4 regions of the Comamonas sp. DB36 genome follow, and region 3 is predicted to be linked to each of the others. Evidence: predicted binding sites of a transcription regulator. Region 3 holds the regulator's gene; each other region holds the start of a gene.

Region 1 (7,254 bases), 1.0 Mb from region 3:
CCAGCACCGAGATGCGGTCGGCGAGCTGGAACACCGCGTCCATGTCGTGTTCGATCAGCAAGATGGCCATGTCCTGGCGCAGTCGTTGAATCAACTCGACCATTTCGGCCGACTCCACCGGGCCCATGCCCGCCATCGGCTCGTCCAGCAGCAGCAGCTTGGGTGCCGCGGCGATCGCCAGCGCGACATCGAGCTTGCGCTGCGCGCCATGCGGCAAGGTGCCGGCAACGCGGCCCCATTCGCCGGCCAATGTCACGCGCTCGGCCAGCGCCTGCGCGGCCGCGAGCAGGTCGTGGTCGGTTTCACGCGGCTTGGCGAAGCGAAAGCTCGAGCCCGCATGCGCCTGCACCGCGAGCAGCAGGTTCTCGCCCACGGTCTGCTTAGGGAAGATGCTGGTCACCTGGAAACAGCGTGACAGCCCCGCGGCCACGCGCCGGTGCGGCGCAAGGTGGGTGAGGTCGACGCCGTCCAGCGACAGCGTGCCGCCGTCGGCGGGCAGCAGCCCGGAAATCAGGTTGACCAGCGTCGACTTGCCCGCGCCGTTGGGGCCTATCAAGGCATGGATTTCGCCGGCGTTGACCGCAAAGCTCACATGGTCGGTGGCCAGCAGCGCGCCAAAGCGCTTGACAAGTTGATGCGCGACCAGCAGCGTCATGGCGCGGCCTTTCTTGAAGCGAGTGCCGACAGGCCCTTGGGCGCGAGAAACACCACGGCGATCAGCAGCAGGCCCATGGGCGCATGCCAGTACTCGGTGAACTGCTTGAGCACTTCTTCGAAAACCAGCCACACGGCCACGCCCAGCGGCGCACCCCAGCGCCGGCCCACGCCGCCAATGACCACCATCACGATGAGCAGCGCCGATTGCGTCCAGTGCATCAGCGACGGGCTGATGAAACCGTTCTGCGTCGCGATCAGCGCGCCCGACAGGCTCGCGACGCCGCCGGCCGCGGCAAACGCGCAGAGCTTCAGAAGATAGGTGGGATAGCCCATGGCCTGCATGCGCGTCTCGTTGTCGCGAATGCCTTCGAGCGCGCGGCCGAAATGCGAGGCTTCGACACGCCACAGCGCCAGCAGCACCAGCGCCACGATGGCCAGCACCACCCAGTACAGCGGCGCACCGCTGGCGGCGATCGCGTTCTCGCCGCCGATCAGGTGCAGCGGCGCATAGAGCGTATAACCGTCGTCGCCGCCGTACTTGCGCAGCGACACCGCGAGATAGAACAGCATCTGCGCGAACGCCAGCGTGATCATGATGAAGTACACGCCCTTGGTGCGCAGCGCGACCGCGCCTGTGAGGCCGGCAACCACGACGCCCGCCACGCCGGCCAGGCCCCAGACAGCCCAGGCCGAAGTCCAGCCGGCTTCGGCCAGCGCCGCGACCGCGTAAGCGCCCACGCCCACAAAGCCCGCATGGCCCAGCGCCACCAGGCCCACGCGGCCCATCAGGAAGTTCAGGCTGGCCGCGGCCAGCGCGACAATCATCAGTCGGCGCACGAAGCCGGTGTAGTAATCGAGATCGAGCAGCGGCGCGAGCAGCGGAACCAGCGCCAGGGCCAGCACCAGCACGGCGATGCCGGCGCGCGCGGCCCAGGGCGAAGCCTTGGAATTCATGGAAGACTCACTCATACGCGGGCCGGGAACAATCCCGAAGGCTTGAAGACCAGCACGCCGGCCATCAGCATGTACATGGCGATGCTGGAGATCGCCGGCCCCACATCGGCGGCCAGCGCGGGCGCGAGCACTTCGCGCAGCAGCGGCGGCAGGAACGCGCGCCCGGCGGTATCGACCAGGCCGACCAGCAAGCTCGCAACGAAGGCGCCGCGCACCGAACCTATGCCGCCGATCACGATCACCACCAGCGCGGGAATCAGGATCGCTTCGCCCATGCCGATGGAGACGGCGCTGATAGGCCCCATCAGCGCCCCGGCCAGCGCGGCCAGCGCCGCGCCCAGCGCGAACACGATGGTGAAGACCCGGGAGACACGCACGCCCATGAACTCGGCCATAGCGCGGTTGGACGCTCCGGCGCGCACCAGCATGCCCAGCCTGCTGTGATTGACCAGCACATAGAGACCCGCGGCCACGGCCAGACCCGCGCCCAGGATCAGCAGCCGGTACGAGGAATACGGCAGGCCCAGCAATTGCACCGGGCCCGACAGCAGCGCGGGCGTGGGCGCCATGATGGGTGACGGACCCCAGAGAAACTTGACCACGTCATCGGCCACGAGCACGATGCCGAACGTCGCCAGCACCTGGGACAGATGGTCGCGGCCGTAGAGCCGGCGCACCAGCAGCGCTTCGAGCAGCACGGCCAGCAGCACCGTCACCAGCACGGCCACCAGCACCGCGGCAAGAAAGGAGCCCGACTGCGCATGCACCGTTGCCGACACATAGCCGCCGGCCATGAACAGCGAACCATGGGCCAGGTTCAGCGTGTCCATGATGCCGAACACCAGCGTCAGCCCGGCCGCGAGCAGGAACAGCATGAAGCCATAGCCCAGGCCGTTGAAGATCTGTTCGAGAAAAAAAGTCAGGTCCATTCGTCGCTCCGCGCGATTCGGTAATGCGTTCGTCCTGAGTCCTGAGCCTGTCGAAGGATCGAAGGATGAACGCAGGGCCTAAAGCAATACGAAATGCTGTTTGGGGGCACGCAGATTGCGCCCTGAAACGCCCTTCGACAGGCTCAGGGCGAACGGTATTTATCTGCTGGATCCCGCTGTTGGGCAAAATCTCCAGCCCAGTCACTTCAACGCGCACTGCGCCGCAAACGCATCCTGGTGCGCGGTCAACACCTTGCCCGGCTGCAGCTGGTTGGTCACGCGGCCGTCGGCGCCCTGCACGATCTTGCGCAGGTAGTAGTCCTGGATCAGGAACTGGTTGTTGCCGTACTTGACCGGGCCGCGCACCGAGTCGAACGCCGCGGTCTTGAGCGCCTTGGCCAGCGCGGGCTTGTCGCCGACCTTGCCGCCCAGTTGCTTGACCGCCGCGTCCATGTTCATCACCACGTCGTAGGCAAACGCCGCATACAGCGACGGGTAGCGGCCGTTGTAGGCCTTGCGGAACTCGGCGACGAATTTCTGGTTCGCGGCGACCGGCAGGTCATGCGCGTACGACGAGGCATTGAACAGGCCGACCATGGAGGCGCCCACGGCCGGGATGATGTCCTCGTCGGCGGTGAACGGCGAGGAGATCAGCGTGATGTCCTTGTTCAGGCCCGCGGCCATGAACTGCTTGATGAAGTTGATGCCCATGCCACCGGCCTGGAAGATGTAGACCGCTTCGGGCTTGGCCGCGCGCAGCTGGGCCAGCTCGGCGGCGAAGTCCAGCTGGCCGACCTTGGTGTAGATCTCGTCGGCCAGCGGCTTCTTGTACAGGCGCTTGAAGCCGTTGAGCGCATCCTTGCCCGCGGGGTAGTTGGGCGCCATGATCACGACCTTGTTGTAGCCCTTGTTCGCCGCGTACTGGCCCGCGGCTTCGTGCATGGAATCGTTCTGGTAGCTGGTGCCGAAGAAGTAGGCATTGCACTGCGCGCCCGCGAGCTGGCTGGGGCCGGCGTTGGCCGACAGATAAGGCACCTTGGCCGCGAACAGCGTGGGGCCCACGGCCAGCGCGACATTGGAAGCCACGGGACCGGTGAACAGATCGATCTTCTCGCGCTGGATGAAGCGGTCGACCAGCTGACGCGCCTGCTCGGGGTTGCCGGCCATGTCGGCCTGGATGAACTCGGCGGGCACGCCGCCCAGCTTGCTGCCCAGCAGCTTGATGGCCAGGTTCAGGCCGTCGCGGATTTCCGCACCCGGTGCCGCAAACGGTCCGGAAATATCGAGCGCCACCCCCACCTTGATCGGTGCGGGCGCCTGCGCCCGGGCCGCACCGGCCATGACCACCGAACCCACGGCAAGCGTGGCGACACCCTTCAGAAACCGGGAAGCGAAAAGAGCAGACATTTTGACCTCTGGATTTGAAATTGCGATCGACCCCACGGATGCGCAACGCATCCCCCCATCTTTTGCAAGCAGCGATTGTGCCTGCGGATGCCGCCGGCCCGATCGACATATGCAGCCCAAACACCGGCGCTGGCAGGAATGCCACATGCGCCCAGGGCGCGCCCACCGTCAGCGGGGCTCGCTACAGACACAGTAGCAAAGCGCCTTCCATGGATTTTCCTTGGCCGGGAAAACATGTATTTATGTACAGTCTGTGAATGTTCACACCTGTCGACCGCTCCGGTTTTCACGTCCATTGTCTGCAGCGCAGGGAGACCGCAAGCGCGGCTTGAAGCATGGCGAGCGTCAGCCTGGTGCCCCCGCACCGTTACTACTATCTGCACAACTTCCAGCGTGCATTGGCCTGGATAGAACAGCGCTACAGCGACCTGCTTGATGCGGGCGAACGCGAGTTTCTCGCGCAGTTCGCCGCGCTGCCTGCGCTGTCCCAGGCCTTGCTGGTTCGCATGCTGATGCGCCGCGGGCCGTGGTTTCGCGCCTCCAAGCTGGTCTACGAGGAGATTCCCGGCATCGAGGGCGCGGCGCAACCGCTGCTGTCCCTGGGCTGGCTCGACACCCAGGCGCCCATGCTGCTCGAGGAACTGTTCGATCTGCACACGCGCAGCGAACTCGCCGAAGTCTTCGCCAGCGCCGAGCGCGGCAGCAGCCCGCGCAAGTCCGACTGGCTGCAAGCATTGGCCGGCGTGCATGCGGCGCCGCGGCGCTACGCCGAGTGGCATCCGCAATCGCGCGAGCCCGTCTGGCGCGTGATGCTGGGCGAACTCAGCGAGCGCCTGCGCTTGATGTTCTTCGGCAACCTGCACCAGAACTGGACCGAGTTCGTGCTCGCCGACCTGGGCGTGTTCAAGTACGAAAGCGTGGCCTTTGACGCCGCCTCGCGCGCTTTCCAGACAAGGGCAGACATCGACGCCTATCTGGCGCTGCAGGCCTGCCGCCAGGCGCTCGAAGAAGGCGCCGAGACCGCGGCCATGCTGCAATCCATCGCCGCCTGCGAAAGTCCCAACCCCTGGCTCGAAAAGCGCCGCGCCAAGCTGCTGCTGCGCCTGGGCAATGCCTGCGAGCGCGCGGGGCTGTTTGATGAGGCGCTGCAGACCTATGCGCAGTGCAGCTACCCCGGCGCGCGCCACCGCCGCATACGCGTGCTCGAACGCCTGGAGCGCCATGAGGAAGCCCTGGCGCAGGCGCTGCAGGCGCAGCTGGCGCCCGAAGGCGATGAAGAACTGCAAAAGCTCCAGCGCATGCTGCCGCGCCTGCTGCGCAACACGGGCCGGGCCAAGGCGCGTCCACGCCCGGCGGCCAGCCAGGCGCTGGTGCAGATGCGCGCGGACATCGTGCTCGATGCGCCCACGGCGCCGATGTCGGTCGAATACGCGCTGCGCGCGCATTGGCACGACGCTGCGAGCCCCGTGTTCTATGTCGAGAACGCACTCATCAACTCGCTGTTCGGCCTGCTGTGCTGGCCCGCGATCTTCGCGCCCGTGCAAGGCGCTTTCTTCCACCCGTTCCAGAGCGGTCCGGCCGACCTGAGCGCACCCGATTTCAGCGCGCGCCGCGCCGCGGAGTTCGCCCGCTGTCTCGCGCTGCTCGACACCGGCGAATACGCGCCCGTCATTCTGGCGCGCTATGCCGACAAGCAGGGCGTGCAGTCGCCGTTCGTGTTCTGGGGGGCGCTGACCGAGCCGCTGCTGCGCCTGGCGCTGGACTGCATCAGCGCCGCGCATCTCAAGCTGCTCTTCACGCGGCTGCTGGCCGATGTCAAGACCAATCGCAGCGGTTTTCCCGACCTGGTGCGCTTCTGGCCCGCCGAACAGCGCTACGAGCTCGTCGAAGTCAAAGGCCCGGGCGACAAGCTGCAGGACAACCAGATCCGCTGGCTGCAATACTGCAGCGACCACGGCATTCCGGTGAGCGTATGCCATGTGCAGTGGCGCGTGGCCGGAGACGGGCCATGACCTATACCGTCTCGGTGCGCACGCTGTGCGAGTTCACTGCCAAGCAGGGCGACCTCGACCTGCGCTTCACGCCTGCGCCCACGGCCCAGCAGGGCATCGAAGGCCATCAGCTGGTGCAGTCGCGGCGCGGCGCCGATTACGAAGCCGAGCTCGCGCTGCAAGGCGACTACGGGACGCTGCGCGTGCGCGGGCGCGCCGACGGCTACGACGCCGCGGCCGGACAGCTCGAGGAAATCAAGACCTACCGCGGCAACCTCGACGCGATCCGCGCCAACCACCGCGCGCTGCACTGGGCGCAGGCGAAGATCTACGGCCATCTGCTGTGCAGCGAACGCGCATTGGCGCGGCTCAAGGTCGCGCTGATCTACTTCAACATCGGCAACCAGAAGGAATACGCGATTGCCGAAGCCTTCGAGGCCGCCGAACTGCAGGCCTTCTTCGAGGCGCAATGCGCGCGCTTTCTGCAATGGGCGCAAAGCGAACACGCGCACCGCCGCGCGCGCGACCAGGCGCTGACGGCGCTGACCTTTCCTCTGGGCAGTTTTCGCGCGGGCCAGCGCGCGCTGTCGGTCGCCGTGTACCGCTGCGCGCGCGCGCCCGAAGGCGGCAGTTGCCTCATGGCCCAGGCACCCACAGGCATAGGCAAGACCATAGGCACGCTGTTTCCCATGCTCAAGGCCTGCCCCGATCAAGGCCTGGACAGAATCTTCTTCCTGACCGCCAAGGGCACGGGCCATGGCCTGGCCACCCAGGCGCTGACGCAGGTCAACCAGCAGCTGCAGACCGCGGGCGCGAAGCCGCTGCGCGCAATCACGCTGCACTCGCGCGAGAAAAGCTGCGAGCACCCCGACAAGGCCTGCCACGGCGACTCCTGCCCGCTGGCCAGGGGCTTTTACGACCGGCTACCGGCGGCGCGCGCCGCGGTGCTTGAGGTGAACGCCGTATGGGACGGCGCGCGGCTGCGCGAAGTGGCGCTGGCGCACGAAGTCTGCCCCTACTACCTCACGCAGGAAATGGCGCGCTGGAGCGATGTCGTGATCGGCGACTACAACTATTTCTACGACGGCACGGCCATGCTGCATGCGCTGACGCAGGCCAACCAGTGGAAAGTCGGCGTGCTGGTCGACGAAGCCCACAATCTGCTGGACCGCGCGCGCAGCATGTACACCGCCGAGCTGTCGCCGCTGGCGCTCGCGGCCGCGCGCAAGGGCGCCAAGGGCCGCATACGCACGTCGCTGGACGCGCTAAACCGCGCATGGAATGCGCTGCACCAGAACCAGCAGCAGACCTACGAA
Region 2 (7,254 bases), 1.8 Mb from region 3:
CTCTCTCCAGGGTCTATTACTTGACGGCTTCGACAATCTTGGTGGCAGCTTCAGCCATGGTGTCGGCCGAGATGATGGGCAGACCGGATTCGGCCAGCATCTTCTTGCCCAGCACTTCGTTCGTGCCCTTCATGCGAACCACCAGCGGCACTTGCAGGTTCACGGCCTTGCAAGCCGTGATCACGCCCGTGGCGATGGTGTCGCACTTCATGATGCCGCCGAAGATGTTGACCAGAATGCCTTCGACCTTGGGGTTCTTCAGCATGATCTTGAAGGCTTCGGTGACCTTCTCGGGAGTGGCGCCGCCGCCCACGTCCAGGAAGTTGGCCGGTTCGCCGCCGAACAGCTTGATGGTGTCCATGGTCGCCATGGCCAGGCCGGCGCCGTTGACCAGGCAGCCGATGTTGCCGTCGAGCGAGATGTAGGCCAGATCGAACTTCGAGGCTTCGACTTCGGCTGGATCTTCTTCGTCCAGGTCGCGGAAGGCAACGATTTCGGGGTGGCGGAACAGCGCGTTGGGGTCGAAGTTGAACTTCGCGTCCAGGGCGGTGATCGTGCCCTTGCCGTCGCGGTTCAGCGGGTTGATTTCAACCAGCGACGCGTCGGTGTCCATGTAGCACTTGTAGACCTTCTGGCACACGTCGATGAACGATGCCACCGAGTCCGCAGGCATGCCGATGCCCTTGGCGAGTTCTTCGCCATTGGCCTGGGTGAAACCTTGCAGGGGGTCGACCATCACGGTGATGATCTTCTCGGGAGTGGAGTGGGCCACTTCCTCGATGTCCATGCCGCCTTCGCTGGAGGCAATGAACGCCACCTTCTGCGTGGCACGGTCGGTCACTGCCGACAGATAGTATTCTTGCTGGATGTCGGCGCCGTCTTCGATGTACAGGCGGCGGACCTTCTGGCCTTCGGGGCCGGTCTGGTGCGTGACGAGCTGCATGCCGAGGATTTCGCCGGCGATGCGCTTGACGTCTTCAATGGTCTTTGCGACCTTGACGCCGCCGCCCTTGCCGCGGCCGCCCGCGTGGATCTGGGCCTTCACGACCCACACTGGGCCGCCAAGCTTTTGAGCCGCTTCGACGGCTTCTTGTACGGTGAATGCAGGAATGCCGCGCGGAACGGGCACGCCGAACGTACGCAAGATTTCCTTGCCTTGATATTCATGAATCTTCATGAGCTGTCTCTCTCTCAGGAATGGTGGTTTACCCGGTTGCCATAATGCTGTCTGGCCGCGGGCGTGGGACATGGCAATCCGGGAATGTATCATGCTGCGATGCACCATCCCTGGTGTAAAACTACTAACCCATATACTGGCTTTAGTGCTGCCCACGTAGTTCTAGGCCGGTAACGATTGCAGGAGTTTTCCATGTCCAAAGTCTTCATCGACGGCGAAGCCGGCACCACGGGTCTGCAGATCCGCGAAAGACTGCAGGCAATGCCCGGCGTAGAGCTGGTCAGCATTGCCCCCGAACTGCGCAAGGACCCGGCCGCCAAGCGTGCCCTGGTTGCCGGCGTGGACCTGGTGATCCTGTGCCTGCACGACGACGCCGCGCGCGAGACTGCGGCCATGGTCGATGCCATCGAGCAGGAGACCGGCCGCGTTATCAAGATCATCGATGCCTCCACGGCCCACCGCACGGCACCGGGCTGGGTCTATGGCTTTCCCGAGCTCTGCGATGGTCAGCTCGAATCCGTGAAGAAAGCGGCGCGCGTCTCCAACCCCGGCTGCTACGCGACCGGCGCAATCGCGCTGCTGCGTCCGCTGGTCGATGCCGGCCTGCTGCCCGCGGACGCCGGCGTGAGCCTGCCTTCGGTGTCGGGTTATTCGGGCGGTGGCCGTCCGATGATAGAAGCCTATGAGGCCGGCACGGCGGCGCCCTACGAAACCTATGCGCTGGGTCTGTCGCACAAGCATGTGCCCGAAATCATGCGCTACACCGGCCTCACGCGCCGTCCGCTGTTCATTCCCGCGGTGGGCAACTTCGCCCAGGGCATGCTGGTGCAGCTGCCCCTGCATCTCGACCTGCTGCCCGGCGCGCCCAAGGCCGCCGACCTGCATGATGCGCTGGCCAGCCATTACGCGCGCACCGCTACGCCCGAGCAATGGGTGTCGGTGCTGGCGCCCACGGACGACGGCAAGCTGGCCGCCGACACGCTGGCCAATACCAACAAGCTCGAACTGCGCGTGTTTGCCAACGAGCAATACCGCCAGGCCGTGCTGATCGCCCGCCTCGACAACCTGGGCAAGGGCGCGAGCGGCGCGGCGGTGCAGAACATGCAGCTCATGCTTGGAATCTGAGGAGTGCGCGGCCCCTAGGTCGCGCCAGGGGCCCGCTGCTTGGATTTACCTGAGGGCAGGCCGTTCATCCTTCGACCAGCTCAGGACGAACGGGGGACTGAACGATGACCGGCTCTGGGACTCGCCTCAGTCCGAGGCGTCTTCCGGCACCTGCCCCGCCACCACCTTGCGCACCACTTCGCCGGAAAAACCGCGGCTGGCGAGAAAACGCATCTGCTTGAGCTTGTCCTGCGGGGTTTCGGCCGGCGCGCCGAAGCGCTGGCGCCAGATCGTGCTGGCGCGCTGCCATTCGGTGGCGCGCAGTTCCTGCGTGGCGGCGCGCACGGTGTCGTCGTCCAGGCCCTTGCTGCGCATTTCCTGCACCACGCGCGCCGTGCCCAGTTTGCTGCCGCGGCGGTAGGCGACGGACTGCGCGACGCGTTCGGGATTGATGAAATTCTTGGCTTCGAGCTCGTCGAGCATGGCCGTGAGGTCGTCGCCTTCGGCGACATGGGCCGCGAGCTTGCGCTCGAGTTCGAGTCGGGAATGTTCGCGCTGGGCCAGCAGGCGCAGCGCGCGGCCCTTGAGGGAGAGAGTGGCAAAGCCCATGGTCTGAAAAGCCGCCGACCAGACCGCGGCATGCGGTCCGGTCGACGCGATGCTTACTCTTCAGCGGCCGCGGCCTTGTCGGCCTTGTCGGCCTTTTCCGCCTTTTCGGCCGCCTTGTCGGTCTTCGACGGCTTGCCTGCGGCCGGGGCGGGCACGGTGCCGGCGAGCAGCGAAATGCCCAGGCCTTCGCGCACGCGGTTCTCGATCTCGTGCGCCAGGTCGGGGTTCTCGCGCAGGAATTCACGCGCGTTGTCGCGGCCCTGGCCGATCTTCTCGCCACGGTAGGCGTACCAGGCACCCGACTTGTCGAGGATCTTGGCTTCCACGCCCATGTCGATGATTTCGCCTTCGCGCGAGATGCCTTCGCCGAACAGGATGTCGAACTCGGCGGTCTTGAACGGCGGGCTGACCTTGTTCTTCACCACCTTGACGCGGGTCTCGTTGCCGATCGCGTTGTCGCCCTTCTTGATGGTGCCGGTGCGGCGGATGTCCAGGCGCACGGAAGCGTAGAACTTGAGCGCATTGCCGCCGGTGGTGGTTTCGGGCGAGCCGAACATCACGCCGATCTTCATGCGGATCTGGTTGATGAAGATGACCATGCAATTGGTCTTCTTGATCGTTGCCGTGAGCTTGCGCAGCGCCTGGCTCATCAGCCGGGCCTGCAGGCCGGGCAGGGCGTCGCCCATTTCGCCTTCGATTTCGGCCTTGGGCGTGAGCGCCGCGACCGAGTCGATGACGATCAGGTCGACCGCGCCCGAACGCACCAGGCTGTCGACGATCTCGAGCGCCTGTTCGCCGGTGTCGGGCTGGCTGATCAGCAGGTCGGACAGTTGCACGCCCAGCTTCTGGGCGTACTGCACGTCGAGCGCATGTTCTGCGTCGACAAACGCACACTGGCCGCCGATCTTCTGCATCTCGGCAATGACCTGCAGCGTCAGCGTGGTCTTGCCCGAGGATTCCGGGCCGTAGATTTCAACCACGCGGCCGCGCGGCAGGCCGCCTACGCCCAGCGCGATGTCCAGGCCCAGCGAGCCGGTCGACACGACCTGGATGTCTTCGATGACTTCGCCTTCGCCCAGGCGCATGATGGTGCCCTTGCCGAACTGCTTCTCGATCTGCGCCAATGCGGCTTGCAGGGCCTTGGCCTTTTCGGTGTTGGCGGCGATGGCGGGGTTGGTGCCCTTGACAGTGGTGACGTCCATGAAAAACTCCTAGAAAGCAATGATTTTGGATAGCACCGACTGTCTGTTGTTACTGCCAGGCTGGATGCTTGAACAGTAGTTTATGGGCGTTGTACCAACGTGTATAGATGGTTTTTAGTCAGTTTGCCTGACAATAAAGCATGGCACTTTCTTCCCGTTCCACACCGCCACCGGTCCCGCATGCACCCCTGGCCCCCTATTCAGACGCCTGGCGCCAGACCCATCTGGGCCGGTTGCTGGGGCATTCGATGCGCCGCTTCGATGCGCGCGTGATGCAGCTCATGGCGCATGCGGTCGAAGTGCCGTTGGCGCTGTCCAACCTCGCGGCGCGCGACCAGGTCAGCGCCGCGCACATCCACATCACGCGCCATCTGTCGCTGGGCGGCGACCGCCTGACCGATCTGGCCGAGCGCGCGGGCATGACCAAGCAGGCCATGGCCGACCTGGTCGAGCAATGCCTGGCCTGGGGCCTGGTCACGCGCGCAGCGGATGCGCGCGACCGGCGCACGCGCTGGATACGCTTCACGCCCACGGGGCTGAGCTGGCTGCAGGCCTTCGAGGCGGCCGTGGCCCAGGCCGAGGCGGAGTTCCGCGCCGAGGTCGGCGACGATGTCGCGACCGTGGTCGCGCTCGGGCTCGAAGCCTATTCGGCCAGCAGCGGCAGACCCGCATAGCGCGAAAACCCCCTGGCGGCGCTTCATGCTCCACCCCTAGAATGGTTCAAAACGGTCGGCGGCCATGTTCCGCTGCGCTTATCTAGGGGAGACATCCGCATGCGCATTTTGATTGCAGAAGACGATCAGGTCTTTGCCGATGGCCTGCTGCGCAGCCTGCGCGGATCGGGCGCCGTGGTCAGCCATGTGGCCAGCGGCAGCGAGGCCGAATCGGTGCTGATGACCAGCAGCGAGTTCGACCTGCTGATCCTCGATCTGGGCCTGCCCAAGATGCATGGCCTCGAAGTGCTGCGCCGCCTGCGCGGGCGCGGCGACGGCCTGCCGGTGCTGATACTCACGGCGGCCGACAGCGTCGAGGAGCGCGTCAAGGGCCTGGATTTCGGCGCCGACGATTACATGGCCAAGCCGTTCAGCCTGCAGGAGCTCGAGGCGCGGGTGCGTGCGCTCACGCGCCGCGGCATGGGCGGTGCGAGCAGCACCATCAAGCACGGGCCGCTGGTCTATGACCAGTCGGGCCGCGTCGCGACCATAGACGGCAAGATGGTCGAGCTGTCGGCGCGCGAGTTGGGCCTGCTCGAAGTGCTGCTGCAGCGCGCGGGCCGCCTGGTCAGCAAGGATCAATTGGTCGAGCGCCTGTGCGAGTGGGGCGAGGAGCTGAGCAACAACGCGATCGAGGTCTATATCCACCGGCTGCGCAAGAAGATCGAGCATGGGCCGATACGTATCGCGACGGTGCGCGGGCTGGGGTATTGCCTGGAGAAAATACGGGATTGAATATGGGAAGTCCACGCCCTGAAACGCCCTTCGGTCCTTCGACGGGCTCAGGACTCAGGGCGAACGGCGGTGTCGCCGTTGGCGCTGAGCACGCAAGTCCCTTGCACCCATGAAAATCTTCCAGCGCGAGCAATATTCGCTGTTCGGCGGCATCCTCGACTGGATGCTCACGCCGCTGCTGCTGCTGTGGCCTGTGAGCCTGGCGCTGACCTGGCTGGTCGCTCAGGGCCTGGCCAACCAGCCCTATGACCGCGCGCTGGAATACGACGTGCGCGTGCTTGCCAAGCAGGTGCAGCAAGGCCAGACGAAGTTCAGCCTGGCGCAGGCGCTGAGCCACAACCTGCGCACCAGTGCCGCGGACAGCGTGCATTACCAGGTGCTGGACCCCCAGGGCCGGCTGGTCGCGGGCGAACCCGATCTGCCGCGGCCGCCGTGGACCGATGGCGAGCGGCGCTATGGCGAAGTCCAGCTCTACGACGCCGAGCTGCGCGGCGTCGACATGCGGCTCGCGGCGACCTGGGCGCCGATGGGGCGCGAAGGCCCGCTGGCGCTGGTGCAGGTGGCCGAAACCCGGGACCAGCGCAGCACCTTGGCGACCGAGATCATTCGCGGCGTGATGCTGCCGCAGTTCGTCGTCCTGCCGCTGGCGGTGATGCTCGTATGGATGGCGCTGGCGCGCGGCATCACGCCCTTGCACCGGCTCGAGGAGCGCATTCGCGCGCGCAAGCCCGATGACCTCTCGCCGCTCAATTTCCAGGACGTTCCGCTCGAAGTCGCGCCGCTGGTGAATGCCGTCGATGACCTGCTGTGCCGGCTCAACGAATCGCTGGCCACGCAAAAGCGCTTTCTGGCCGACGCCGCCCACCAACTCAAGACGCCGCTGGCGGGCCTGCGCATGCAGGCCGACCTGGCGCAGCGCGAAGGCACGAGCACGCAGGAGCTCAAGCGCTCGCTGCAGCAGATCGGCCGCGCAAGCATGCGCGCCAGCCATACCGTCAACCAGTTGCTGGCGCTGGCGCGCGTCGAAGGCACGGGCGCGGCGCTGATCAAGCAGCGCTGCGATCTCGCGCGGCTGGTGATCGACGTGGTGCGCGACTCGGTGCCGCGCGCGCTCGACAAGTGCGTGGATCTGGGCTACGACGGCGCCGAACCGGGCGCGCCGGGCGTCTGGATGGAAGGCAACCCCACGCTGCTGACCGAGCTGGTGCGCAACCTCGTGGACAACGCGATCAACTACACGCCGTCCACGCCCGAGCAGCCCGGCGTTGTCACGGTGCGGCTGTTGACCGACACGTTTGGCCGGGTGATATTGCTGCAGGTGGAAGACACCGGCCCGGGCGTGCCCGAGGCCGAGCGCGCGCTGGTGTTCCAGCCGTTCTACCGCGCGCTGGGCACGCAGGCCGACGGCTCGGGCCTGGGCCTGCCCATCGTGCAGGAGATCGCGCGCCAGCATGGCGCCCAGGTCTACCTCGAGCCGGCGCGTGCGCAAAGCCCGCCCGGGGCGCGCTTCAGCGTGCGTTTTCCGGCGCTGCCGGTGCAGCCTTCCTCGCGCTGAACCATCACGCTGCCGTGGGCGCGGCGGCCGCACGGCCTGCCTGGCTGGCGGCGATCATCGCCGCGCTCGACTGCGCGGCCGACTCCAGCAGCCAGTTGCGGAAGGTGCCCAGCGCGCCATGGTGCGAACGGCCTTCGGGATAGCAGAACCAGTAGCCGA
Region 3 (7,254 bases):
GCCAGCATGGGCACGGCCGCCCACGCGATCGACACGCTCGAAGACTGGCGCAATCCAAACGTGGTCAAGGTGGTCTGCGACGCCCAAGGCCTGGCCCACTATTTCAGCCGCGCGCCGATACCGTTCGCGCGCGACCACGCCAACGAGGCCTGGTGGAGCAATCCCGCGGCGCTTGGCGGCCATGCGGGTTTCGCACCGCTGCGCCATGTGGGCATCTACAGCTACCGCGCAGGCTTTCTGCGCAGCTTCCCCCAGCTGGCGCCCGCGCCCACCGAAGCGCTCGAAGCGCTCGAACAGCTGCGTGCGCTGTGGCACGGACACAAAATCGCCGTGCATGTGACGCAGGAGGCGCCGGGCGCCGGTGTCGATACTCCAGCCGACCTCGAGCGCGTGCGCGCGCTGCTGGGCTGAGCGCCATGAGAGGGCAACATGCAACGATTTGCGCTCGCGGCTTGCATAAATCTCTATGATTTCAACCACTACTTTCTGAAATAACAGAAAATCAAAACAACTCGCAAATTCAGGGAGTGCACGAACAGCGCAGGCGCCAGCGCCTGACTGGCCACTTTGCCCGGCAGCGCCGGTGTCACGAATCCATCCGCTGCGCGCAGTCCACAAGGCTGCACGCGTGCTATCCTTGCCGCGAAAAAACGCGACATGGCCTGCGCCGGCGCAGCTGCCGGCAGGGCCCATCGTCGCCCAAAAATATTTCAACACTTCGAGGATTTCCATGAAACTGATTTTGTTGGGCGCTCCCGGCGCCGGCAAAGGCACACAGGCTGCTTTCATCTGCCAGAAGTACGGCATCCCGCAAATCTCGACCGGCGACATGCTGCGGGCTGCCGTCAAGGCCGGAACGCCTCTGGGCCAGCAGGCCAAGGCCGTGATGGACGCGGGCCAGCTGGTCAGCGATGAGATCATCATCGGTCTGGTCAAGGAACGCATACAGCAGGAAGACTGTGCCAACGGCTTCCTGTTCGACGGCTTTCCGCGCACCATTCCCCAGGCCGATGCCATGAAGGCCGCGGGCGTGAAGCTCGATTACGTGCTGGAAATCGATGTGCCGTTCGACGCCATCATCGAACGCATGAGCGGCCGCCGCTCGCACCCCGCTTCGGGCCGCACCTACCACGTCAAGTTCAACCCGCCCAAGGTGGCCGGCAAGGACGACGTGACCGGCGAAGATCTGGTGCAGCGTGAGGACGACAAGGAAGAAACCGTGAAGAAGCGCCTGCAGGTCTACAGCGACCAGACGCGTCCGCTGGTCGACTACTACCGTCAATGGGCCGAAAAGGACGCCGCACAGGCGCCCCAGTACCGCGCCATCAGCGGCATGGGCACGGTCGAAGAGATCACCGCGCGCGCGCTGGCCGCCCTGGCCAGCTGATTGACACTGCCGCCGCAAGAGGCCGCACCTACGGGCAGCGGCCTTTTTTGCGTCCTGTTCTAGCCGCGCTGCGCCAACAATTCCAGCTGCAGGCTGATGCGCGCCTTGAACGGCGGCAGATCCACAGGCCTGGGCTGCAATGCATGCTGCGCGGCCATGCCCTGCGCCGCCACCAGTTGCCCTTCGCCGCAGCGCGTGCTGATCCACACCGGCACGCGCTTGTGCAGCGCGCGCTGCAGCGCCGGTTCGAGCGCGCGGTGCAGCGTGCCGTTGCCAGTGGCCGCAACCACCAGGCCTTGCACGCCCTGTGCCAGCAGCGCATCGACCGCGCGGCCGTCGCAGCCCGCATGGCTGCTCACGACTTCGACCCAGGGCCAGTCGCTGTCCGGCAGGTTCGCCACATTGCCTGGCCAGGCCGCGCCACCGGCGGCGCCGACTGGCCGCTGCTGCCAGCGCACCTGCCCTTCTTCCACCCAGCCAAGCACGCCCTGCTCGGCCGAAGAAAACGCATCGACCCGGTAAGGGTGGAGCTTGCGCACCGCGCGCGCGCCGTGCACCTGGCCGGCGGCGACCACCAGCACGCCCGCGGCATGCGCATCGACGGCGCAGGCGACGGCGTCGCGCAGGTTCTGCGGACCATCGGCCAGCAGCGCGGTCGCGGGGCGCATCGCGCAGGTCAGCACCACGGGCTTGGTGCCCGATGGCAGCACCTGCTGCAGGAACCACGCGGTCTCTTCGAGTGTGTCCGTGCCATGGGTGACGACCAGCGCGCGCACATCGTCGCGCGCCAGCCAATGCGCGCAGCGGCGCGCGAGCGCGACCCAGGTCGCGGCATCCATGTCCTTGCTGTCGAGCTGCGCCACCTGTTCGGTCAGCAGCCCGCCGCCTGCGACCTCGCCGAGGTCGGGAACAGCCGCGAGCAGTTGCTCCACGCCCAACTGGGCTGCGGTATAGCCCACTGCCTGCGATGCATGGGCCGCGGTGCCCGCAATCGTGCCGCCTGTGGCCAATATGACCACATTATTTGAATTGACCACTTGCGGCCCCTTGAAAACTGGTGAAAAATACAGTCACTGTATAAAAGAACAGATTGCTTTAGCCAGCACCCATCTGCACAAGGACTGCCATGCTCGATCATCCCAAGCTCACACCGCGACAGCAGCAAATCCTGGACCTGATCCAGTCTGCCATCGAGCGCACCGGCGCGCCTCCGACACGCGCCGAAATTGCCGGCACGCTGGGCTTTCGTTCCGCCAACGCCGCCGAAGAACATTTGAAGGCCCTGGCGCGCAAAGGCGTGATCGAACTGGTCAGCGGTACATCGCGCGGCATACGCCTGCGCCATGACACCGTGCGCAACATCAACGCCGCGCGCGGCGCGATCTTCACCTCGCCGCTGGCGGCCATGGCTTCGCTGGTGCTGCCTCTGGTCGGTCGCGTGGCCGCTGGTTCGCCCATCCTGGCGCAGGAACATATCGATCAGACCTATGCGGTCGAGCCCAGTCTGTTCCAGGCCAAACCCGATTACCTGCTCAAGGTGCGCGGCATGTCGATGCGCGACGCCGGCATCATGGACGGCGACCTGTTGGCTGTACAGGCCAGCAAGGATGCACGCGACGGCCAGATTGTAGTCGCGCGCCTGGGTGATGAAGTGACAGTCAAGCGCCTGCGCCGCACGCGCACCGGCATAGAGCTGCTGCCCGAAAATCCCGATTTTCCCGTCATCCACGTCAAGCCCGACGAGCCTTTCGCGATCGAAGGCCTGGCCGTCGGGCTGATACGCAACAGCATGTTCATGTAACAGGCTTTCCCCCGCAGGGACTTGCGGCCCCTGCATTGCACCTCTCGACCAAGGCCACGGCCCGGTCGAAGCACGGCTGCGGCCGTCCTAGTACCTTTGCTGGAGATATCACATGCAATTTGCTTTGCAGGCCTTGCCTTTCTCGCGCCACGCCCAGAACGACACGCTTTTTGAGCTTTTGAGCGCCAAGCCAGACGCTCTTGCCGGCTGCGTCGCGCGACCTGCCCCGCGCTGCGCGCCGGTCGCCCGCCTGCCGCTTTGCCCGCCCAGCGCGCGCGGCGGCGTGCGCATACTGCGCAACGAAGGCCCAAGCCACGGTGGCCAGGGCGGGCGGCTGCTGATTTCCGGGCGCATGGCCGATGTCTGCGCCGCGCTCAACCGCCTGGCCTTCAACGAGTACGCCTGCGGCTGAATCGGGCTGGGTCCGTACAAGCTGTGAAATCCTGCCGCTACACTGTCGGCTAGCGGATTTCGCCCCCTTTGGGTGGCCGCAGCGCCCATGCCCCCCTCTTTTCGACTTCTTGCCTCGACAGGACTGCACCGCGGTGACCGTGAGTACCAGCAGGACCAGGTCCTGCTGCTGACGCACGCACGCGTGCATGGCTGCGTGCTGGGCGTGATCGCCGACGGTATGGGCGGGCGCAGCGGTGGGCGCAAGGCTTCGGACCAGGTCATGCTCACCTGCAGCCAGCTGTTCGAGCGCTACGACCCGGCGAGCGACGACGCGATGGAGCTGCTGCAAACCATGGTGCATGAAGCGCATACCGTGATCCGGCTCACGGCGCTGTCGGCCGAGCAGGAGCCGCACAGCACCATGGCCGCGTTCATCGTCCAGCCCAGCGGCGCCTGCCATTGGGTGCACTCGGGTGATTCACGCATCTACCATTTCCACGACGACCACCTGCTGCACCGCACGCGCGATCATTCTTACGTGCAGACGCTGGTCGACCGCGGCGAGCTGACCGAAATGCAGGCGCACAACCACCCGCAATCGAACATTCTGGTGGGTTGCCTGGGCGCGGCTTCGGTGCCACCTGCGACCCCGCACCATATCGCCCAATTGCAGCCCGGCCACACGCTGCTGGCCTGCAGCGACGGCGTCTGGCACTACTTCACTGCCGACGAACTGGCCTTGGTGCTGCAGGCGCTGCCGCCGCGCGCTGCGGCCGAATCGCTGATACGCCAGGCGCGTGCGCGCGCTGGTGGCGGTGGCGACAATCTGAGCCTGGCGATCGTCAAAATCGAAGCGCTGTAGTAACAGGCTTCGACAAACCCGAACGCCCCCCCGAGAGCGCCGATTACGGCGCAGCGCGCGGCAGCGGCGCGGCCTTGGGCTTGTCGGACTCCAGGGCCTTGGCGCGTTGGCGCTCGCGGTTCTGCTGGGCTTCGCGCTGCTTTTCTTCATAGCGCTGGCGCGAGGCCGCGCGGCGCTCGGCTTCGGAGGCCTGCTTGCGCGCCTGCTCGGCCGTATGGGACTGCTCATGCTGGCTTTGCGCCTGGGCGCGCTCGCGCGCCTGCTGCGCGCGCAGCGCCTGCGCTTCGACCAGGTCCTTGGCCGTGGGTGCGGCTGGCGGCGCCGATGCAGGCACGGTCGGCGACTTCGGCGCGCGCACCTTGCCTTCAACGCCTGGCTTGGGGCCGGTCTGCTGGTTCTTCTCTTCGACTTTCTGTTCGATCGACAGCAGGCGTGCGGCCGACTTCTCGCGCCGCTCGACCGCGTTGATCGCGCTTTCCTGATCGCGCAAGGCGTTGTCCGCGAGGCGCGCACGCGTGCGCGTCGCGCTCAGGCAATCCTCGACCGCAAAGCGCTTGTAGCAGGCGGCTTCCTCCTGGCTGCGGCGCTGCTGTATGGCCTTGCGCTCGGCGGTGATGCGCGCGCGCTCGGCATCGCGCTGCTGCTTGACGGCGGCGCGCTGGGCCTTGGTGGCGCCGCTGTCCAACACGGGCGCCTTTTCCGCGACCGTATCGGCGGCCTGCGCCAGGGCCGCGCCCCAAGGCAGGGCAAGCATCAGGGCGGCAGTGAGCAGCGAGGCGCGAGTACGGAACAACAGGCGGTGCATGGGCATAGGCGTCAGGTCAGGCTGGTATCCACAAGGCGGTGCTCGAGCGCCAGGAACTCCTGGGACTGCATCTCGTTGAGGCGCGACACAGTGCGCGGAAACTCATGCGCGAGCGGTCCTTCAGTGTAGAGCTGCTCGGGAGCCACTGCCGCCGACAGGATGATTTTGACGCGGCGATCATAAAGCACATCGATCAGCCAGGTGAAACGCCGTGCGGGCGAAGCCATGTTGACCGGCATGAACGGCACGTCCGACAGCAGCACGGTATGGAACTGCGTGGCGATCTCGAGGTAGTCGTTCTGCGAGCGCGGGCCGCCGCACAATGTCCTGAAGTCGAACCAGACCACGCCGCCCGCGCGCCGGCGCGCACGGATCTCGCGCGCCTCTATGTGCAGCACCGGATCTTCGTCATGGACTTCGGCCAACTGGTTGAACGCCTCTTCCATCGCGGCATCGGCCTCGGCGCCCAGCGGCGTATGGTAGAGCTTGACCATTTCGAGCGTACGCCGGCGATAGTCAGTGCCGTTGTCGACATTGACGATTTCCATGCGCTCGTTGAGCAAGGCGATCGCCGGCAGGATGCGGTCGCGGTGCAGACCGTTGGGATAGAGGCCGTCGGGCACGAAGTTGGACGTGGTCACAAAGCCCACGCCGTTGTCGAACAGCGCGACCAGCAGCCGGTACAGAATCATCGCGTCGGTGATGTCCGCGACATGGAATTCGTCAAAGCAGATGAGCTTGTAGCGCTTGGCGATGTTGGCCGCGAGCACGTCGAGCGGGTCCTGCACGCCTTGCAGGCCCGCGAGCTCGCGGTGCACTTCGCGCATGAACTCGTGGAAATGCAGGCGCGCCTTGCGCTTGATGGGCACGGCCTCGAAGAAGCATTCCATCAGAAAGCTCTTGCCGCGGCCGACACCGCCATACATGTAGACGCCGCGCGGAATCTCGGGACGGTTGATCAGCTTCTTGAATGCATTCGATCGCTTGCCCTTGTAGGCCGCCCATTCATCCGCGCAGCGCTGCAAGGCCTCGACGGCACGCAACTGGGCAGGATCGCTTTTGAAACCTTTGGCAAGCAACTCGGCCTCATAGGCCTCACGAACAGACTGGGACATGCGAGCGGGGGTGTGAAATGACAAAAGCCGAAAGCACCTGGAAGCCAGGCCCTTTCGGCGGATGCGGCACCCTGAAACCGGTTCAGGGGCCGCTGCGAACGCACTGGAATCAGAAGTTCAGCGTGCGCTTGTCGACGGCCAGGGCCGCTTCCTTGGTCGATTCCGACAGCGAAGGATGGGCGTGGCAGATGCGGGCGATGTCTTCGCTCGATGCCTTGAACTCCATGGCCACGACGGCTTCGGCAATCAGCTCGGACACCATGGGGCCGACCATGTGCACGCCCAGGATCTCGTCGGTCTCGGCGTCGGCCAGGAACTTGACCATGCCGGTCGTGTCGCCCAGCGCGCGCGCGCGGCCGTTGGCCAGGAACGGGAAGGTGCCGGCCTTGTACTTGACGCCGTCGGCCTTGAGCTGCTGCTCGGTGCGGCCCACCCATGCGATTTCGGGGCTGGTGTAGATGACCCAGGGCAGCGTCGCGAAGTTCACATGGCCGTGCTGGCCGGCAATGCGCTCGGCCACGGCCACGCCCTCTTCTTCGGCCTTGTGCGCGAGCATGGGGCCACGCACCACGTCGCCCACGGCCCAGACGCCAGGCAGGTTGGTCTTGCAGTCGTCGTCAACGACGATGGCGCCGCGCTCGTCGAGCGCCAGACCCACGGCTTCGGCGTTCAGGCCTATGGTGTTGGCGGTGCGGCCGATGGACACGATCAGCTTGTCGACAGCCAGCGTCACGGCTTCGCCCTTGGCGTTGGTGTAGGCCACGGTCACGCCCTTGTCGCTGACCTGGATGTCACCGACCTTGACGCCGGTCTCGATCTTCAGGCCTTGCTTGTCGAAAGCCTTCTTGGCTTCCTTGGCGATCTGCTCGTCGACCACGGGCAGGAACTTGT
Region 4 (7,254 bases), on a different replicon from region 3:
CCGCGCAATGCCGCCGCGCGGCAGCGCGCGCACCTGGCCCAGCGTGCGGCAGCCCACGCGCGCCAGAGTTGCCTGGTGCAGCGCGACGGCGCTGAGGCTGGTCAAGGGCAAGGCATCCAGCCACTGCTCCAGCGGGCGCGACAAACCATCGGCCAGGCCTTGGCGAACGAGCGCCAGCGCCGCAAGCCCGGTAGGCGCCCAGGCCACATGCGCGCCCAGTTCCTGGGCGCCGGCCTCGATCAGCGCCTGCAGGCTTTCGGCGCCGCCAAACAGCCGCAGGCTGGCTTCGACTTCGAGCAGCACCGCTTCCTCGACCAGGGCCACGCGCGGCGTGAACTGCAGCGCCCAGACCGCGAGCGACTGCGCGTCAATCGGCGATGCGCTGTGCAGCGGCAAGAGGCTGGCCCAATGCATGGAACACCTCCTCTCGTTGGACCTCGACAGGCTGCAGCGCGTGCAGCGCGTGCAGCGCGTGCAGCCGGGGAGGAGTGACGCAATGCAGATTGGCCGGCAGCGCACGCAGCTGCCAGCGGTCTAAGCCTGCAGGGGAGGACGGGAGGTGGGCCGAGGTAGTCATGGTGGAATGCTGTATTTAATCACAGTATATCAACCTGTTTGGCTTTTGCAGTTCGGCTTACTGGGCGAAGGCCAGGCTGGGGGCTGCAGGCCACGCCGGCCAGATGCGGGACAATGCCTGATTCGGCTTCAATGCAACAGGCACACATGGTTTCCAGCTTCAGCGAAATGATTGCGGCCCTCCAACTTTGGGTGCATGCGCTCACTCCTGCAGGGAGTGAGAGATTCAATGGGGTGGCGTGGCTTTCCCTGGCCTGCTACCTGGGGTTCGCCGTGATCGCCCTGAATTACGCGTTCAAACCCTGGGCAGAAAAAGTGATGTTCGCCTGCATTGGGAGCGCAGCGGCGGCCTCGCTATGGCTTCACTTGGCCCTTCTTCACTCCCCCTCGTATGTGGGTGAAGGCGCGCTCTGGAGATTTGTCTCCCTGTCCCGGTATCTTCCCTGGGCGGTCATCGGCTTGAGCGGCGCGTACTTGATCTACCGGATTTGCGCGCGGCGCAGATGAGGGCCTTCTGGCTCTTGCTTGCGCCAGCGGCGTGAACTGCAGCGCCCGGACCGCGAGCGACTGCGCGTCAATGGGCGCTGCGCTGGAACTGTGCCGCGGCAAGAGGCTGGCCCGGTGCAGGCAACACCTGCTCGCGTTGGACCTCGATGGGCTGCAACTCGTGCAGCCGCGGAGGAATGACGGAATGCAGATTGGCCGGCAGCGCGCGCAGGTGCAGCACTTCATCGGCGCTCGCGCCGCGGCGCTTGCGTATGCGCAGCTCTATGGCCCAGCTCTTGCCCAGCGCGACCGACACGCGCAGCGGCGCGGGCGAGGCGTCGCGCAAGGCGGCCTCGGGGCGGAACACAAACACCGGCGCATCGCAGTGCAGCGCCTGCACCTGCAAGCGCCGGATCTGCTCGGGCCGCGCCTGGGGCAGCCAGACCAGCAGCGCGCCCGCGGCGTCCGACTTGATCAGCTGCTCCGCAACCCAGAGGCTGTCGGCCGGCGCCTTGACATCGATCCAGACCAACTGCTCGGGTGCCAGGCCCAGCTGGGCCAGCCCCATGGCCAGCGGCGGCTTGGGCGGCGCGACCAGGTAGACGCGGCTGTTGCGCCCGGCGACAAAACCCGGCAATGCAGGCGCAAGCAGCCGCCATTCGCACAGCGCCGACTGGGCCAGCAGCACTTCGCTCAGGCCCTGGGTGGGCCAGCCGCCGCCGGGCAGCGCGGCGTCGAGCTGCGCAAAACCCGTGGGCAGCGTGCGCCCCGGCGCGGCGCCGACTTCCGTGCCGCGCCACACGGCCTGCGCCACATGCGCGGGCAATTGCCAGCGGTCGAAGCCGGGGGCGCAAGAAAGAGGAGTGGCGGGGCTCATGGCGATGTGCTGTATTTAATTACAGTATATCTGCCATCCTCGTGTTTGGGGAACCTGGTGCGGCATCACACGCGCCGCAACGTGGCTGTTCGAGGGGACAACGGCATTCACGCATTTCCCGATGGCCGTATGGGTCAAGAAAAAATGGGCGGATAGTGGGCTTTTTGCGAGTAACTGTATATACATACAGTTTCTGTGCGGTCTTGGTCGGCTTCAGATCGCCCACGGAAGAAGCCGTGCGGCGAGAAAGGCCAGCATGAACGCCACCCAGTCCGTGAGAATGTGGGCGCCAATGGACACCCACAGGCTGCGGGTGGCGATGTAGGCCAGCGTCCAGATCACGCGCGCCGCGCCTATCACGACGAAGCACTGCACCCAGTTCCAGTCGTAAGTGGGCAGGTGGCCGGCAGAAAACAGCAGCGTCGAGCCCAGCAAGGCCAGCGCAATGCTGCTGCGCCGCCCCCAGCCCCAATGCGATGCCGTGAGCTGGAGAATCGCCAGAAACGGCAGCATGGTCAGCAATTCCTCGCCCAGCAGCTGGGGCAGCAACATCAGCAGCAGCCAGGTAAAGTCGCGCAACGGCAGGGTGGCGCCGAACTGGGCCACGGGATTGGGGCTGAGGGGCGCGAATTCACTCACCCACAGCGCGGCGCCGATTGACGCGACGCTGGCCAGCAGCCCGGCGCCTAGGCTCACGGCGGCTTCGCGCAGGCCGAAACGCCCGAACAGCGCCTGGCAATCATGTCCCACCATTCAGGCGGCGGTGCTGGACATCATGAGCAAGAGTCCCGCGCGAACGGGCTCAGCATCGCCTGCAGCGCCTTGCGCCCGAGCACCTGCCGCTGCGCGCCACCCCGGCCCATGCGATGGAGGCCTTGCAGACCGTGGGTATGGCATACCGGGGTCGGCACGGCCGGCACGCAAGGGACATCCGCCGGGCACACTTTTTCAGGCCAAACTCCCGCTGGGCGACCATACGATGCCGACCCATGCCCGGCGAGCGTCAACCGCGGGCGTGCTGGGCGTGCGCTGCCTTGGTCTGGCACAGCGCATCGAACTCCTGCGCCAGGTCGCCGAGCTTCACTGCCGCCAGCCGCTGCACCAGCAGCGCCTGGGCCTGGGCCAGCGCGTCGTCGAGCGCCGCGTTCACCACCTGCTCCACGCCGCACTCCGGGTTCTCGCTGGCGCTGCCGATCGCAAAGATGCGCGGCCCGCCCACGGCCGCGTGGATGTCGAGCAGCGACACCTGGGCCAGGTCGCAGGACAGCTTCCAGCCGCCGCCATGGCCTTTTTCCGATTGCACGTAGCCGGCTTTCTTCAGCCCCGCCATGGTACGGCGCACGACCACGGGGTTGGTGGCCAGCATCTGCGCGAGCTGCTCCGAGGTGAAGGGCGCGTCCTGGCGCGCCATGTGCAGCAGCACATGCAGCATGCGGGACAGGCGGCTATCGCTTCTCATGGGGGGCTCCGGAGACAGAAGTCATGAATCATTATAGGTTGCATGACTTGGGCTTGCTGCGTATCATGAAACATCAAAAGTTTCTTGAAAGAGTCTTCATGCTTTACGACGTCATCATCATCGGCGGCAGCTACGCCGGCCTGGCCGCCGCGCTGCCGCTGGCGCGCGCGCGGCGCCAGCTGCTGATCATCGATGCCGGCCAGCGCCGCAACCGCTTTGCCGATCGCTCGCATGGCTTCCTGACCCAGGACGGCGCCAAGGCCGCCGACATCGCGGCCGTGGCACGCGAGCAGGTCCTGGCCTATGGCACGGTGCAATGGCTAGCTGCCAGCTCCACGGGCGCACGCCCGGTCGAGAACGGCTTTGGAGTCGAGACCGACGATGGAGGGCTGCACACCGCCAGGCGGCTGGTGCTGGCCGGCGGCGTGGTCGATACGCTGCCCGAAGTGCCGGGCCTGGCCGAGCGCTGGGGCCGGCAGGTCTTCCATTGCCCGTACTGCCACGGCTATGAGCTGCAGCAGGGCCGCATCGGCGTTCTTGCCACCTCGGAGCTGGCCATGCACCAGGCACTGCTGCTGCCCGACTGGGGTCGGACCACGCTGCTGCTCAATGACCGCTTCACGCCTGACGCCCAGCAGCGCGCGCAGTTGCAGGCGCGCGGCGTGCGCATCGAGACCGGCGCCGTGCGAGCCATCACCGGCCAGGCCGATGTGCGCCTCGACGACGGCCGGGTGCTGGCTTTCGACGGCCTGTTCACCGCGCCGCAGTCCCGCGTCGAAAGCCCGGTGGCACGGGCGCTGGGCTGCGAGATCAGCGCAGGTCCCATGGGCGGCGTGATTCAGACCGATGCGCTCAAGGCCACCACGGTAGCCAACGTGTTTGCCTGCGGCGATGCCGCGCGCTTGGGCGGCTCCGTGCCCCTGGCCGTGGGTGACGGCACCATGGCGGGGCTGGCTGCGCATCGGTCGCTGGTGTTTGCGCCGCATTGACCAGCGCCGCCGGCTCGCAGAAGATGGCGGGGTCCAACACTTCCGCCGCCTTGCATGCTTGCCGCCATCGACTTTTCCGCCCCTTCCCATGAAGTCGCACGCCAACTGATTGGCGTCACGCTGCTGGTCGATGGCGTGGGCGGGCGCATCGTCGAGACCGAAGCCTATGACCAGGCTGATCCGGCCTCGCACACCTTTGGCGGGCAGACCGCGCGCAATGGCGCGATGTTCGGCCCGCCCGGTCATGCCTATGTCTACCGCTCCTATGGGCTGCACTGGTGCTTCAATACCGTGTGCCGCGAGGCCGGCCATGGCGCCGGGGTGCTGCTGCGCGCCATGGAGCCCACTCAGGGCATAGAGACCATGCGTGCGCGCCGCGGGCTGCAGGAGTTGCGCCTGCTGTGCGCCGGGCCGGGGCGGCTGGCGCAGGCGCTGGGCATCGATGCCCGGCTCAATGCGCAGCCGCTGGCGTGCCCGCCGTTCGAGCTGCTGGCGCGCGCGGCGGCAGCGCCGATCGAGGTGCTGGCCGGGCCGCGCATAGGCATTTCCAAGGCGGTGGATGTGCCCTGGCGCTTCGGCCTCAAAGGCTCGCGCTTCCTGAGCCGCGGCTTCGCGGCGGCGCCGGGTTAGCGGTGGACTAGCGGCGGCGGTTCTCTCCCGGTTTTCCGGGGCAGGAACATCCCATGGCCGGGCACGGCAAAACCACGCAAGATGGGGCGATCTACCACTTGCGGATTGCGCGGACTGCATGCTTGTTCAACGCCGTTGCTTTCTGGCCCGGGCCCTGGCGGGCGCGGGGCTGCTCATCGGCGGTTCGGTCGCGGTGAATGCGCATGGCCGCTATGTGGGCAACGGCCCGCTGGGGAATTCGGTGCGCGCGCTGCAGATCGTGCTCGCCGACGGCGCCGTGGTCGAGGCCAGGCGCAGGCGCAACGCGGCGCTGTTTCGCGCCGCCCTCGGCGGCTATGGCGCTTTGGGCGTGATCAGCGAAGTCGAGCTCGACCTGGCGCTGAACGTTTCCATGGAACGCAGCATGGCGTCGGTGGCCCTGGAGGACTATCCCGACTACTTCCTGGGAACGGTGCGCGACGACCCCGACTGCATCCTGCACAACGCCGACCTGCTGCCGCCGCTGTTCGATGCGCCGGTGGCGATCTCGTGGCGCGCCACGTCCAAGCCGCTGACCGAAACGACGCGGCTGATTGCGCGCGGCCAGTCCTATGACATGCACCAGAACGCCATTTTTGCGCTGACCGAGCTGCCTTGCGGACCCGAACTGCGCCCCCATGTGGTGAACCCGCCGTGGTGTGGCGCAACCACGAGGCCAGCCACGACGTCGCAGAGCTGGAGCCGCGCACGCGCCGGATATCGACCTATGTGCTGCAGGAGTACTTCATTCCCGTGCGGCACCTGGTGGCTTTCGTGCGCGAGATGGCCGGCATCATTCGCCTGCGGACGAACTGAGCCTGCTGCCCTGGGCCAGGCAGGAGGTGTTCTCGCTGGTCGTCTATTACAAGCAGCGCGTGCATGAAAAAGCCCACGCGCAGGCGGGCGCCTGGACGCGTGCGATGATCGATGCCGCGCTGCAGTACGGCGGGCGCCATTACCTGCCTTACCAGCTGCATGCGACGCGCGAACAGTTCCTGCGCGCCTATCCCGAAGTCGCCCAGTTGCGCCAGCTCAAGCAGCGCCTGGACCCGCAGGGCAAGTTCTCCAACCAGCTCTGGTTGCGCTATCTCTGAGCCCGGGGATTGTCGTTCGGCGACCGCATCGGGGGTTTTGGAGGAACCCGCGTGGCGGGCCGCGGAAGATAGTCGCACGCATGGGTTCCCACGCTTTGTCACGGCGGCGCTTTCTGGCCTTGGGCGCGACCCGCCTGTCTTGGGGCGCAGGCGCGCGCGCGTCGGCGCGCATGTCGGTCGATGTGGTGATCGTGGGCGCGGGCGCGGCCGGGCTGACCGCGGCGCGGCGCCTGCAGGCCCAGGGCCACAGCGTGCTGGTGCTCGAAGCCGCGCAGCGCATAGGCGGGCGCGCCTTGACCGACGCGCATTCGTTTGCCCTGCCCATGGACCTGGGCTGCAGCTGGCTGCACCAGGCCGACCGCAATCCGCTCACGCCCATCGCGCGCGCGCTCGGCTTCACGCTGCTGGCGCATGACGGCGCGGCCCGGCATTATCTCGATGCCGGAATTGCGCTCGACGCTTACCAGCGCGCGGCCATTCTTGCCGCCGAAAAGCGCCTGGCCCAGGCCATGGCCCGCGTGGGGCCGGCCGACCGGGCGCTGGCCTGCCTCGTTGACGACCCCCGGGATGCCGCAATGCTGCGCGCGCTGCGCCAGATCGGCGAACTCGATGCGGGCGGCGCTGCCGAGGACACTTCGGTGCTGGGCCTGCGCGCGCAAGGCAGTACCGCGCCGAACTGGCTGGTGCGCCAGGGCATGGGGCGCATCGTCGCGTCGCTCGGCCGGGGGGTGAACATCGCCCTGGGCCAGCGCGTCACGGCCATCACGCAGGGCGCGCGCAGCGTCAAGGTCGCGACCGCCACGGGCGGCATCACGGCGGCGCACTGCCTGGTCACGGTGTCGACGGGCGTGCTGCGCGGCGAAGGCATACGCTTCACGCCGGGCCTGGGCCAGGGCGCGCTCGCGGCGCTCGATGCCTTGCCCATGGGGCATTTCAACAAGGTGATCCTGGAGTTCGACGGCCCGCTGTCCGGCCTGGCACCCGGCGACTGGTTCGGTGAAGGGCGCAGCTTTCAGCCGGACAAGGCGCTGGACTTTCTGGTCCACCCCTTTGATTCCCGCCTGATGGTCGCGTTCGCGGGCGGTGCCTATGGCCGCGCGCTGTCCTGCGCGCGCCCGCGCGACG

Evidence for each region. The regulator LexA, encoded in region 3, represses DNA repair genes until DNA is damaged. The targets are predictions, from matches to a motif close to ACTGTATNNNNATACAGT.
Region 1: ACSVDO_RS16630 (VRR-NUC domain-containing protein) is a predicted target of LexA. The motif match lies at 4,181-4,198, and genes of this name have one in related genera.
Region 2: recA (recombinase RecA) is a predicted target of LexA. The motif match lies at 4,152-4,169, and genes of this name have one in related genera.
Region 4: imuA (translesion DNA synthesis-associated protein ImuA) is a predicted target of LexA. The motif match lies at 2,113-2,130, and genes of this name have one in related genera.

The regions. Positions count from the first base shown of each region.
Region 1 is NZ_CP196631.1:3,548,385-3,555,638, forward strand. Features, by position in the region: gene ACSVDO_RS16610 (ABC transporter ATP-binding protein) at 1-655, opposite strand, end outside; gene ACSVDO_RS16615 (branched-chain amino acid ABC transporter permease) at 652-1,611, opposite strand; gene ACSVDO_RS16620 (branched-chain amino acid ABC transporter permease) at 1,623-2,540, opposite strand; gene ACSVDO_RS16625 (ABC transporter substrate-binding protein) at 2,742-3,947, opposite strand; gene ACSVDO_RS16630 (VRR-NUC domain-containing protein) at 4,298-5,959, shown strand; gene ACSVDO_RS16635 (ATP-dependent DNA helicase) at 5,956-7,254, shown strand, end outside.
Region 2 is NZ_CP196631.1:4,347,440-4,354,693, reverse strand. Features, by position in the region: gene sucC (ADP-forming succinate--CoA ligase subunit beta) at 17-1,177, opposite strand; gene argC (N-acetyl-gamma-glutamyl-phosphate reductase) at 1,370-2,302, shown strand; gene recX (recombination regulator RecX) at 2,429-2,890, opposite strand; gene recA (recombinase RecA) at 2,944-4,092, opposite strand; gene ACSVDO_RS20360 (MarR family winged helix-turn-helix transcriptional regulator) at 4,233-4,766, shown strand; gene ACSVDO_RS20355 (response regulator) at 4,866-5,540, shown strand; gene ACSVDO_RS20350 (sensor histidine kinase) at 5,650-7,095, shown strand; gene ACSVDO_RS20345 (LysR substrate-binding domain-containing protein) at 7,100-7,254, opposite strand, start outside.
Region 3 is NZ_CP196631.1:2,547,834-2,555,087, forward strand. Features, by position in the region: gene kdsB (3-deoxy-manno-octulosonate cytidylyltransferase) at 1-411, shown strand, start outside; gene adk (adenylate kinase) at 731-1,387, shown strand; gene ACSVDO_RS11770 (asparaginase) at 1,447-2,424, opposite strand; gene lexA (transcriptional repressor LexA) at 2,514-3,188, shown strand; gene ACSVDO_RS11780 (hypothetical protein) at 3,301-3,600, shown strand; gene ACSVDO_RS11785 (PP2C family protein-serine/threonine phosphatase) at 3,688-4,443, shown strand; gene ACSVDO_RS11790 (hypothetical protein) at 4,487-5,197, opposite strand; gene zapE (cell division protein ZapE) at 5,260-6,363, opposite strand; gene lpdA (dihydrolipoyl dehydrogenase) at 6,473-7,254, opposite strand, start outside.
Region 4 is NZ_CP196632.1:330,752-338,005, forward strand. Features, by position in the region: gene ACSVDO_RS22480 (Y-family DNA polymerase) at 1-414, opposite strand, end outside; gene ACSVDO_RS22485 (hypothetical protein) at 368-577, opposite strand; gene ACSVDO_RS22490 (hypothetical protein) at 724-1,083, shown strand; gene imuA (translesion DNA synthesis-associated protein ImuA) at 1,151-1,939, opposite strand; gene ACSVDO_RS22500 (CPBP family glutamic-type intramembrane protease) at 2,153-2,692, opposite strand; gene ACSVDO_RS22505 (Rrf2 family transcriptional regulator) at 2,943-3,398, opposite strand; gene ACSVDO_RS22510 (NAD(P)/FAD-dependent oxidoreductase) at 3,497-4,387, shown strand; gene ACSVDO_RS22515 (DNA-3-methyladenine glycosylase) at 4,442-5,017, shown strand; gene ACSVDO_RS22520 (hypothetical protein) at 5,136-5,918, shown strand; gene ACSVDO_RS22525 (D-arabinono-1,4-lactone oxidase) at 5,911-6,129, shown strand; gene ACSVDO_RS22530 (flavin monoamine oxidase family protein) at 6,210-7,254, shown strand, end outside.